4 regions of the Leucobacter faecis genome follow, and region 2 is predicted to be linked to each of the others. Evidence: predicted binding sites of a transcription regulator. Region 2 holds the regulator's gene; each other region holds the start of a gene.
What was found. The regulator LexA, encoded in region 2, represses DNA repair genes until DNA is damaged. The targets are predictions, from matches to a motif close to TCGAACANNTGTTCGA.
Positions count from the first base shown of each region.

Region 1: a site for LexA is predicted at 1,097-1,112, ahead of ACXR2T_RS13320 (HNH endonuclease signature motif containing protein). Genes of this name have one in related genera too.
Region 3: a site for LexA is predicted at 1,676-1,691, ahead of ACXR2T_RS11610 (HNH endonuclease signature motif containing protein). Genes of this name have one in related genera too.
Region 4: a site for LexA is predicted at 1,912-1,927, ahead of ACXR2T_RS12905 (HNH endonuclease signature motif containing protein). Genes of this name have one in related genera too.

Region 1 is NZ_JBTJEP020000019.1:69,803-72,889, reverse strand. Features, by position in the region: gene ACXR2T_RS13330 (FUSC family protein) at 1-259, shown strand, start outside; gene ACXR2T_RS13325 (YceI family protein) at 269-841, opposite strand; gene ACXR2T_RS13320 (HNH endonuclease signature motif containing protein) at 1,221-3,087, shown strand, end outside.
Region 2 is NZ_JBTJEP020000002.1:154,995-158,081, reverse strand. Features, by position in the region: gene ACXR2T_RS02455 (uroporphyrinogen decarboxylase/cobalamine-independent methonine synthase family protein) at 1-278, shown strand, start outside; gene ACXR2T_RS02450 (methylenetetrahydrofolate reductase) at 275-1,201, shown strand; gene lexA (transcriptional repressor LexA) at 1,229-1,891, opposite strand; gene ACXR2T_RS02440 (hypothetical protein) at 2,145-2,573, shown strand; gene ACXR2T_RS02435 (histidinol-phosphate transaminase) at 2,626-3,087, shown strand, end outside.
Region 3 is NZ_JBTJEP020000015.1:21,695-24,781, forward strand. Features, by position in the region: gene ACXR2T_RS11610 (HNH endonuclease signature motif containing protein) at 1-1,567, opposite strand, end outside; gene ACXR2T_RS11615 (aromatic amino acid transport family protein) at 1,784-3,046, opposite strand.
Region 4 is NZ_JBTJEP020000018.1:59,456-62,542, reverse strand. Features, by position in the region: gene ACXR2T_RS12905 (HNH endonuclease signature motif containing protein) at 1-1,803, opposite strand, end outside; gene putP (sodium/proline symporter PutP) at 2,237-3,087, opposite strand, start outside.

The DNA of each region.
Region 1 (3,087 bases), on a different contig from region 2:
GGCGCGGGCGCTCAGCGACCTATACTCCCCCGACCTGGCCGCAGACCCCACGGTCACTGGCATGGCCGATGAGATGCGCCGGGCCGCTCACGATCTCACGCGGCTCGCGCACGCGACCGAGGGTGAGCCTGTCGAGCCGCCCGCACTCACGGCGCCGTACACGATCCCCCGGCCAAGCCCCACACACTGGGTGCTGGTGGGCTCACTGATGGAGGATCTGCGGCGCGTGCGGGGCCGGATCACGGGCGAACTCGACTAGCTCTGGCGATTACGCCTGCAGCGCCGCCTGTACGTCGAGCGTGATCGTGACGTCTGAACCGAGCAGCAGGCCGCCCTTTTCAAGCGGCGCGTTCCAGGTCAGACCGAAGTCCTCGCGCTTCACGACCGAGGTCGCGGTGAAGCCGACCTTGTAGTTTCCGTAGGGGTCCTCACCGAAGCCACCGAACTCGAAAGCGAAGCTGACGGGCTTCGTCACACCGCGCATCGTCAGCTCACCGTCCACGTAGAAGTCGCCGCCCTCGGCGCGTGCGCCGGTCGACACGAAGGAGAGCTCGGGGTGCTCGTCGGCCGCGAAGAAGTCGCCCGTACGCAGGTGCCCGTCACGGTTCTTCTCGTTCGTATTGATCGACGCGACCTCTGCCGAGGCCGTTACCTTCGAGTCGAGCGGGTTCTCGGCCGTCTCAAACGTGGCCGTGAAGTTCTCGAACTTGCCCTTTACCTTGCTGATCGCGAGGTGGCGCACCGAGAAACCAACTTCTGAGTGCGTGGGGTCAATGATCCAGGTACCTGCGCGGTAACCGGGAATCTGTGCTGCGGTGATCTGTGCTGCGGTGTTCGACATGCTGTGCCTTCCAAGTGTGACTAACAAAGTGTGACTAACAAAGTGTGACTAACAAAGTGAAGCGGCCAGGTTGTGCGGCCTCACATAGGGTCAACGGCACTTCAAGAATTTATATTCCCGTGCATCTAAATATTTTTGTGCACGGCGAGATGCGGGCGCAACGTCGATTCACATGGATCACTGCAGCAGTGATTTATCTTCGTCCACAGGCCCTCTTTTCGTGGTCTCTACGTTCGAATCTGTGGATAACATTTCCCGAATATTTGTACGATTTGTGAGATAATAGATACATGACTCCCACCACCTCACCCCTGCTCTTGGTACACACGATGTACCAAGAGCAGGGGCGTGTCACCGGCCGTTGGAGCGTGTTTGTATCATGACCGCTCACGCCCCGGGCCCTACTCCTCGCGCATCGCGCGGGGAAGGGGCCGGGGCGGGCCGCAGTGCTGGCGGCGGTGGCTCAGGTAAGGGGCAGAAGAAGCCCCGCAAAGAACAGCGCGAACGGCGTCGTGACGGCCGCACCACGAACGAAGCCGTCACCTATGTTGAAGAACTCACGCGCATGCAACGACGCATCGACCGCGACCGCATGGACGAATACGCCCGCCTCGTCGCGGTCGCGTCACATGACCGCTCCCCCGCCCAGCTCGGGCTGCGCTGCCTCCGGGCAGAACTCGCGGCCGCGCTACACGTGAGTGAACACGCGGTCGAACGTGAACTCGACCTCGCCCACACCCTCGCCACCCGCTATGTCGCCACGAGTGAAGTGCTCGGGGCGGGGCTTGTCGGGTTGGCGCACGTGCGCGTGATCTGTGACGCGGGCACGATCATCGGATCAGGCGAGGGATCTGCCGTGCGGCACGCGAAGTACGAAGCGGCCGTGCTGAAGTACGCGATCGAAGAAACCCCGACCCGGTTGCAACCCATCGCGAAGCGGCTCGCCGAGGAATACGCTGAAGTGTCACTTGACGAGCGGCACGCGGCCGCCCGCAAGCGACGCCGCATTGAAGTGATCGACCGTGAAGACGGAATGGCCGAACTGTACGCCTACCTGCCGGCCGAGATCGCGTACGCGATCAAAGACCGGGTGCAGCGCATCGCGAAACAAACCTGGACCGTCGAAGTCGTCACGGTCGAGGCTGAACGGCAGGCCGCCGCACGTGAAGACGCCGCCCGCGACGCCGCCGCGCGCGAAGCAGACGCACGGGCTGCTGCCACCCAAGCGGCTGAGCAGGCGGCGCAAGAGGCACCCGCCACCCAACCCGGGCAAGGCGAGCACATCGGCCAGGCCGAGCACCCAGGCCAGACGGGCGAGGCCAGCCAGGCAGACCAGACGGCAGAGCCGGCGCCAAGCCTGGCCGATCAAGTGGCACCAGCGCGCACCCTCGACGAGGTACGCGCCGACACCCTCGCCGAGCTGCTCCTCAACGGCAACCCGTACACCGATCTTAATGTGAACGACGGCAGCAAAGCAGCGCAGGTACCCAGTGGGTTCTTCGCGCACGTGCAGGTGATGGTGCCCATCGCCTCGATCCCGGCCACAGCAGACCTCACCACCGACACCAGCACCGCATCCCCGCGGCAGGTGTGTGAACTCGTGGGGTACGGGCCGATCGCTTCGCAGATCGCGCACGACATGCTCGCGCTCTCCCGCAACGTCTCCCGCGTGGACGAAGACGAGTACGGTAACGTGCTGCGCGTCGACCGCTATAAACCAACGAGAGCGATGCGTAACCTGTTGTGGGCGAGAGACCGCAGGTGCAGGTTTCCGGGCTGCACCCGGCTCCCCATAACCTGCGACATGGACCACACGCTCGCGTGGGAACACGGCGGCCCCACCACCACAACTAATTTACAACTGCTGTGCAAAGCGCACCATTCCTTGAAACACGGCACGGATTGGCGGCCCGTGCAAGACCGCACGGGCACGGTGACGTGGAAGAGCCCGACCGGTCGGGTACACACGGACCGGCTCGCGGGCCGCCGCTACCCCCGCCCCGACACTGGCCCCGAGAACGGGCAGCCCGGCGATCTTGGGCCCGACCCTTGGGACGAGGCGCCAGCGGTGGAGCAGGAGTTCAGCGAGTTTTTGTGGTGGCGCCAAGCGAGTACGGAAGCAGACCGCCCAAAACCAGCAGAGACCACCCCGGCAGGCACAGCCACAGGCCCCAAGCGCGAGGTGAGGTTCGTGACTGCCGACAGCACCGACAACACCGACAGCACCGACGGCAATGACGCAGGCA
Region 2 (3,087 bases):
GGGTACTCTTTGGTGTCACCGACCCCACGAACCCGAAGCTCGAAACTGATCGCGAAATTGCCGAACAGCTCGTGCGTGCGGCCCGATTCGTGCCCCCTGCACAGTTGGGTTCAACCGACGACTGCGGGTTCTCGCCGTACTTGATTGACGAGAAGCCCCGACACGGTTCACCCGACTTTGCGCGTGACGTCGCCTTTGCCAAGATTGCCGCGCGTGTGCGGGGCACAACGATTGCGAGTGCCGAACTCGCTGGACGCCCCGAGGAGGTGCTCGTATGAGCTCATCTGATACTCGCGCATCGGGTGACCTGCTGCTCACCGGCAGCGCGCCGACCAAGCCACGGTTTTCGTTTGAGGTGTTTCCGGCTCGCAGTGGTGCCGCGGCGCTTGCGCTCGGAAACGCGGTGCAGCATTTGGCCGCGGCGGGGCCCGACTTCATCTCGGTGACGTACGGTGCGAACGGGTCGCACCGAGGTGCTTCACTCGACCTGGTGAAGTATCTGCGTGATCACACGAATGCCCTACCGCTCGCACACCTCACGACGGTGGGCGAGACGCGCGAGGCCATTCTTGAAGCGATTCACGGCATCATGGACGCTGGCGTGCACGACTTTCTCGCGCTGCGGGGAGACCCACCGCGCGGGTCTAGCGAGTCTGATGCGGCCGTGGCCGGTTCGCTCAGCTCGCTCGAGCTCGTTGAACTGGTGGCACAGGCGAGGGCCGAGCGCCCGCCGTTCACGAGTGTGGGGCGCACGTGCGTCGCGGCCTACCCCAACGGGCATGCGCTGTCGCGTTCTCGCGCCGAGGACGTTGACTGGCTCGTGGCGAAGCAGGAAGCAGGCGCACAGTTTGCGATCACGCAACTGTTCTTTTACGCCGACGAATACCTCGCGTTCGTGGCCGATGCCCAGCGCGCAGGGCTTACGATTCCGGTGTTGCCGGGCCTCATGCCGGTGGCGACAGCGGCACAGCTGCGCAAGGTCGCCGAGCTGGCGGGCCGCCCGGCGCCCTCAGAGCTGATGCGCGCAATCGAAGAAGCTGGCGGTTATGCACCAGAGCTCGGGGTTGAGCACACCATCGAGCTGTCTCGCGAGTTGCTTGACGGCGGGGCGCCCTCCCTGCATCTCTACACGTTCAACCGTCACGAGCGTGTGCTCGCGGTGCTGCGAGAGCTTGACCTGCTATCGCCCGCGCTGGTCTAGCGGGGGCCGAGGAGTGGTCGCGGGCTGCTAGATCGAGCGCAGCACCGCGACCACTTTGCCGAGGACCTCGGCGTGGTCACCCAGGATCGGCTCGAACGCGCTATTGCGGGGCAAAAGCCAAGTGTGGCCGTCGCGACGTCGAAACACTTTGACGGTCGCTTCGCCGTCGATCATGGCGGCTACGATATCGCCGCTGGTCGCTTCGCGTTGCTGACGAACGACAACGAAGTCTCCGTCACAAATCGCGGCGTCAACCATCGAATCGCCCACCACCTTGAGCATGAATACCGTGCCGTTGCCTACGAGCTGCCGGGGCAGCGGCATGATCTCTTCCACCTGCTGGTCAGCAGTGATCGGTACGCCGGCCGCAATCTGCCCGACGAGTGGCACGAAGGCAGTCTCTTCAGCTGACACGGGAGTGTCGACCGGGGGCTCGTCCACGGTGGGGCTCACGAGAATTTCGAGCGCGCGCGGGCGGTGGGGGTCCCGCCGAATGCAGCCCGCCAACTCGAGTCGGTTGAGCTGGTGGGTGACGCTCGAAAGTGACGAAAGCCCCACGGCGTCGCCGATCTCTCGCATGCTCGGTGGATACCCGCGCGTGGTTACCGAACTGACAATGTACTCGAGAATAACGCGCTGTTTCGCGGTCAGCCGGTCTAAGCGCTCTAACCGTTCTGCATTGGTGACCATGATGTCGACTCCTCGTTGCTGTGCTTCGCGGCAGGCGGGCTGTCGACGTCAGTGTCGGAGGTGCCTGCTTGAGTGCTCTCGTTGGTTCGAAAGCTTACCCGGCTTTGGTGCGACCCGCCAAACAAGTGTTCGAGAATTCCGTGCGCAAGTTTGGTGAAGATCGAACGAAGGGGTTGCGGTTTCGATATATCGAAGTTATATTCGAAAGCGATGTTCGCCCGTGTGGTGAACGCTCGATTGAAGGGAAATGACAATGAGTGCAGCAGTGACGCAGGTACCCATCATTCAGAGGGCACAAGCGGGCGCAGTCGCGCCCGCGGCGCGAGTGGCGCCCGTGCGTATTCGACTCACACGCCGGGGCCGCGTCGTCTTTGGCGGACTTGCAGCGTGTGCGGTGGCGGCATCGTTTGCCCTGGTGGCGACTCTTGGTGCACCGCAAGCTGTGGCGTCTGGGGAACCCAGTGGTGCTGAGTTTGGGTACATTGTGGCGGCGCCGGGAGCTTCGCTGTGGCAGCTGGCAACCGAGCTCGACCCGGCGATGGATCCCCGCGAGTTGGTGGCAGAGATCATTCAGCTCAACCAGCTACGCGGCGCCGACATCGCGGCGGGTCAGCCCATTGCGGTGCCGCTGCGCTATGGCGACAGCGGTTCGGTGATGGCCGCTGAGGAACTGGGGCTGTAGCCTGGCGTAGCATCTGGCGGGCAGCGCTGCTCGCCCTCTATAGACTGGCTGCGTGACCAGTTTGAGTGATCTTCCCCTCCGTGCCAATCTCGTGGGTAAGCGGCCCTATGGCGCTCCGCAAGACCCGGTTCCCGTGAGCTTGAATGTGAATGAGAACACGCACCCCATTCCCGACGAGGTTGTCGCAGACATCACCGCGGCGCTCGAAGTTGCCGTGCGCACGGCAAACCGGTACCCGGATCGCGAGTTCGACGGCCTGCGAGTAGCGCTAGCCGGCTACCTGGGGCATGGCCTCACAGCAGAGCAGCTGTGGGCCGCGAATGGTTCCAACGAGGTGCTGCAGCAGGTGCTGCAGGCCTTCGGTGGGCCCGGCCGCACCCTACTGAGCTTCACCCCAACCTATTCGATGTACCCGCTGCTGGCCGATGGCACTGACACTGGCTGGATCGCGGTGCCGCGGCCCGAGGGGTACCGACTGGCAGCCGATGATGTACGTGCGGCGCTCACCGAGCAC
Region 3 (3,087 bases), on a different contig from region 2:
TGTCGGGGCCAGTGTCGGGGCGGGGGTAGCGGCGGCCCGCGAGCCGGTCCGTGTGTACCCGACCGGTCGGGCTCTTCCACGTCACCGTGCCCGTGCGGTCTTGCACGGGCCGCCAATCCGTGCCGTGTTTCAAGGAATGGTGTGCTTTGCACAGCAGTTGTAAATTAGTTGTGGTGGTGGGGCCGCCGTGTTCCCACGCGATCGTGTGGTCCATGTCGCAGGTTATGGGGAGCCGGGTGCAGCCCGGAAACCTGCACCTGCGGTCTCTCGCCCACAACAGGTTACGCATCGCCCTCGTCGGTTTATAGCGGTCGACGCGCAGCACGTTACCGTACTCGTCTTCGTCCACGCGGGAGACGTTGCGGGAGAGGGCAAGCATGTCGTGCGCGATCTGCGAAGCGATCGGCCCGTACCCCACGAGTTCACACACCTGCCGCGGGGATGCGGCGCTGGTGCCGGTGGCGAGGTCTGCTGTGGCCGGGATCGAGGCGATGGGCACCAGCACCTGCACGTGCGCGAAGAACCCACTGGGTACCTGCGCTGCTTTGCTGCCGTCGCTCACATCAAGCTCGGTGTACGGGTTACCGTTGAGCAGCAGCTCAGCGAGGGTGTCGGCGCGCACCTCGTCGAGGGTGCGCGCCGGTGCCACTTGATCGGCCAGGCTCGGCGCCGGCTCTGCCGTCTGGCCCGCCTGGCTGGCCTCGCCCGCCTGCTCAGCCGCTTGGGGGGCAGCAGCCCGCGCGGCGGCTTCGCGCGCGGCGGCCTCGCGGGCGGCGTCTTCACGTGCGGCGGCCTGCCGCTCGGCCTCGACCGTGACGACCTCGACGGTCCAGGTTTGTTTCGCGATGCGCTGCACCCGGTCCTTGATCGCGTACGCGATCTCGGCCGGCAAATACGCATACAGCTCGGCCATACCGTCTTCACGGTCAACCACTTCAATGCGGCGCCGCTTGCGGGCGGCCGCGTGCCGCTCGTCAAGTGACACTTCAGCGTATTCCTCGGCGAGCCGCTTCGCGATGGGTTGCAACCTGGTCGGGGTTTCTTCGATCGCGTACTTCAGCACGGCCGCTTCGTACTTCGCGTGCCGCACGGCAGATCCCTCGCCTGATCCGATGATCGTGCCCGCGTCACAGATCACGCGCACATGCGCCAACCCGACAAGCCCCGCCCCCAGCACTTCACTCGTGGCGACATAGCGGGTGGCGAGGGTGTGGGCGAGGTCGAGTTCACGTTCGACCGCGTGTTCACTCACGTGTAGCGCGGCCGCGAGTTCTGCCCGGAGGCAGCGCAGCCCGAGCTGGGCGGGGGAGCGGTCATGTGACGCGACCGCGACGAGGCGGGCGTATTCGTCCATGCGGTCGCGGTCGATGCGCCGTTGCATGCGCGTGAGTTCTTCAACATAGGTGACGGCCTCGTTCGTGGTGCGGCCGTCACGACGCCGTTCGCGCTGTTCTTTGCGGGGCTTCTTCTGCCCCTTACCGCAGCCACCACCGCCAGCACTGCGGCCCGCCCCGGCCCCTGCCCCGCGCGATGCGCGAGGAGTAGGGCCCGGGGCGTAAGCGGTCATGATACAAGCACGCTCCAACGGCCGGTGACTCGCCCCAGTTCCCGGCACGCACTGTGTGCCGGGAACTGGGGCGAGGTGGTGGGAGTCATGTATCTATTATCTCATGAATCGTACAAATCTTCGGGAAATGTTATCCACAGATTCGAACGTAGAGACCCCTAAAAGGGGCCCTGTGGACGAAGATAAATCACCAGGCCCCAGTTTAAGTAGCCAGGACTACAGCCAGCCCTGCGGCACCAGTCCCAGCACTGAAAGGATGGAGAACACAAAAGCCGCACCAAAGACGCCAATGAGCGCCGTTTGAATGGCGGGGTGCGCGATCCAGCCAGCAACCCAGGCGGGCTCCTGGTCGCCGTGCTTGCGCGCGCGGTGCAGCATCATCACGGGAACAATCGACATGATCGCACCCGCGAAGCCGCCCGCGTAACCGAGTGCCGACACAAAACCGGCCCAGCCAGCTACGCCGATGATAAACGGCGGCACCACGGTGATGGCCATCGCTGCCACCTTGTGCCGCCGTGAGCCCTCAGAAGGCCACTTGAAACGGTCAAAGATGTTCATCATCATGGTGAACCCAATGCCCAAGAACGACGTCATCATGGCGAGCACAGCAAAAATGTTGGCCATGTAATACGCGGCGGTGCCAAGCTGCTGGCCCCAGGCGATTGTGACAACCTCGGTGATGCCGTCGGGGCCCATCATGCCGAGCGCCGCGAGCGGCACGAGCGCCAGCAAGAAACCCGTCGCACTCATGCCTACGACAATGGTGCGCGGCAGCGCGCGGGGGTTGGTCGCGGCGAGGCCGCGCGCGAGCTCGGGCACGGTGTACTGCGCGACGAACGCAAATACCGCGAGGTTGACGATCGGAATGATGAAGTAGGGCTGCATATACGTGAGGAACTCGGCGTGCAGGCCCGGTCCCACAAACGTCCAGCCACACAACACCAGAATGAGAGCGAGCATCGTGACCGTGATCGCCTGCTCAGACTTGCCGGTGGCCTGTAGGCCAAGCCACATGATGGCGACGGCGGGCACAAAGAACAAGATGCTGCCAAGCATGGGAGGCACGCCGAGCAGGTCTGCGAGCAGACTTCCACTACCCGATGCATACGCGATGAGCGCACCCAAACCGTTGACGACGACTCCAGCGAAAACCAGCCATGATCCGGTGTTGCCGAGGTATTTTTGCGCGAGGCCAGCAAGCTGCAGTGGCTGCTTGGTGCGCAGCGCGACCTCGGCAACATACAGCATCGACGCGGTCGCGAGAAAGCCCGAGATGAGCAGCGCGATCATCAGGGCGGGGAAGCCACCCTGGCGAGAGCCGTAGGGCAGGCTGAGTAGGCCGGCACCGATGTTCGTGCCGAAGATGATGGCGACGCCCTGCCAGAACGTGATCGCTGGGTGTTTGTGGGCGGCCGTGCCCGTGCTGGCTGGGGCAGTGGCTGCCCCGGGGGCGACTTCGATGGTGCCGGTATTCAAAAGGTTCCGTTTCAGTGGGGGTCATTGTCCCCGCGCGAAAC
Region 4 (3,087 bases), on a different contig from region 2:
GCCTGCCGGGGTGGTCTCTGCTGGTTTTGGGCGGTCTGCTTCCGTACTCGCTTGGCGCCACCACAAAAACTCGCTGAACTCCTGCTCCACCGCTGGCGCCTCGTCCCACGGGTCGGGCCCAAGATCGTCGGCCTGCCCGTTCTCACAGTCGCCGTAAGGGTCGATGTCGGGGCCAGTGTCGGGGCGGGGGTAGCGGCGGCCCGCGAGCCGGTCCGTGTGTACCCGACCGGTCGGGCTCTTCCACGTCACCGTGCCCGTGCGGTCTTGCACGGGCCGCCAATCCGTGCCGTGTTTTAAGGAATGGTGCGCTTTGCACAGCAGTTGTAAATTAGTTGTGGTGGTGGGGCCGCCGTGTTCCCACGCGATCGTGTGGTCCATGTCGCTGGTTTGGGGGAGCCGGGTGCAGCCCGGAAACCTGCACCTGCGGTCTCTCGCCCACAACAGGTTGCGCATCGCTCTCGTCGGTTTATAGCGGTCGACGCGCAGCACGTTACCGTACTCGTCTTCGTCCACGCGTGAGACGTTGCGGGAGAGGGCAAGCATGTCGTGCGCGATCTGCGAAGCGATCGGCCCGTACCCCACGAGTTCACACACCTGCCGCGGGGATGCGGCGCTGGTGTCGGTGGTGAGGTCTGCTGTGGCCGGGATCGAGGCGATGGGCACCATCACCTGCACGTGCGCGAAGAACCCACTGGGTACCTGCGCTGCTTTGCTGCCATCGTTCACATCAAGATCGGTGTACGGGTTACCGTTGAGGAGCAGCTCAGCGAGGGTGTCGGCGCGCACCTCGTCGAGGGTGCGCGCCGGTGTCACCTGATCGGCCAGGCTCGGCGCCGGCTCTGCCGCCTGGCCCGCCTGGCTGGCCTCGCCCGTCTGGCCTGCGTGCTCGGCCTGGCCGATGTGCTCGCCTTGCCCGGGCTGGGTGGCGGGTGCCTCTTGCGCCGCCTGCTCAGCCGCTTGGGGGGCAGCAGCCCGCGCGGCTGCTTCGCGCGCGGCGGCCTCGCGGGCGGCGTCTTCACGTGCGGCGGCCTGCCGTTCAGCCTCGACCGTGACGACTTCGACGGTCCAGGTTTGTTTCGCGATGCGCTGCACCCGGTCTTTGATCGCGTACGCGATCTCGGCCGGCAGGTAGGCGTACAGCTCGGCCATTCCGTCTTCACGGTCGACCACTTCAATGCGGCGCCGCTTGCGGGCGGCCGCGTGCCGCTCGTCAAGTGACACTTCAGCGTATTCCTCGGCGAGCCGCTTCGCGATGGGTTGCAACCGGGTCGGGGTTTCTTCGATCGCGTACTTCAGCACGGCCGCTTCGTACTTCGCGTGCCGCACGGCAGATCCCTCGCCTGATCCGATGATCGTGCCCGCGTCACAGATCACGCGCACGTGCGCCAACCCGACAAGCCCCGCCCCGAGCACTTCACTCGTGGCGACATAGCGGGTGGCGAGGGTGTGGGCGAGGTCGAGTTCACGTTCGACCGCGTGTTCACTCACGTGTAGCGCGGCCGCGAGTTCTGCCCGGAGGCAACGCAGCCCGAGCTGGGCGGGGGAGCGGTCATGTGACGCGACCGTGACGAGGCGGGCGTATTCGTCCATGCGGTCGCGGTCGATGCGCCGTTGCATGCGCGTGAGTTCTTCGACATAGGTGACGGCCTCGTTCGTGGTGCGGCCGTCACGACGCCGTTCGCGCTGTTCTTTGCGGGGCTTCTTCTGCCCCTTACCGCAGCCAGCGCCGCCAGCACTGCGGCCCGCCCCGGCCCCTTCCCCGCGCGATGCGCGAGGAGTAGGGCCCGGGGCGTGAGCGGTCATGATACAAACACGCTCCAGCGGCCGGTGACTCGCCCCAGCTCCCGGCACGCACTGTGTGCCGGGAGTTGGGGCGAGGTGGTGGGAGTCATGTATCTATTATCTCATGAATCGTACAAATATTCGGGAAATGTTATCCACAGATTCGAACGTAGAGACCCCGAAAAGAGGGCCTGTGGACGAAGATAAATCACCGAGGTGGGCGGCCCCAGGTCACCCAGTTGGGCGGCGCGAGACCCTGAGCGAGTCCCGATCCGAGTCCCGATCCGACGCCCGATCCGATAGCTGCAATGACCTAACTACATGGATCGACCTTTACACACACGGGTTCGTCGGTTCTCATGTGTCTAAAGGTCGATCTGTAGTTAAAGGTCGATCTAGGGATCAAAGCTGCCCGAACACCGGCCTCGGCCTCACCGGTCTCGGCTATAGCGACCTAAGGCAGCACGTTGCGATCAGCCGCACTAGCACCAACCGCACCCACAACGAGCATCGATCCGGTCTTGGTGAATTCGCGGTCGATCTCATCAGCGGACTTGCCGCGTGATGTGAGGAGGCTCACTACGATCGCCGCAATGAGCGCCGCGACGAAGGCAGGGAGCAGCTCGTAGAGTCCGGTGCCCAGTGCTTTCCACACGAACACCATCACCGAGCCGACAACCATGCCGGCGAGCGCTCCCCAGTTCGTGAGTCGGCGCCAGAAGAGGCTGAGCAACACGAGCGGGCCAAACGCGGCACCAAACCCGGCCCAGGCAAACCCGACAAGTCCCAGAATGCTGTCGTTCGGCGTAATGGCAAGGATCGCCGCGATTAGCGCGATGACGAGCACGCCGCCGCGCCCCAACAGTACGAGGTGCTTCTCGCTGGGGGCGGGCTTCTTCATAACGCGGTAGAGATCTTCGACGAGCGCCGAAGAGCACACGATGAGCTGACTCGACAGCGTACTCATGATGGCGGCGAGCACGGCCGCGAGTACGAGGCCAGCGATGAGCGGATGCAATAGCACCTGCGCCATCAGCAGTACAACCGTCTCAGGGTCTGAAGGAGCGCCGCCGTTCTTCGCGAAGTAGGCGATGCCGACCATGCCTGAACCGATTGCGCCGATAAGCGAGATGCCCATCCAGCTCATGCCAATACGGCGGGCAGCCTTCGCTTCGCCCGGGTTGCGCAGGGCCATAAAGCGCACCGCAATGTGGGGCTGACCAAAGTACCCAAGCCCCCATGCGAGCCCCGAGACGATCACGAGTGCGACCGCGCCAGCGGTGAGCTCAGGCCCGCCAAAGAGCG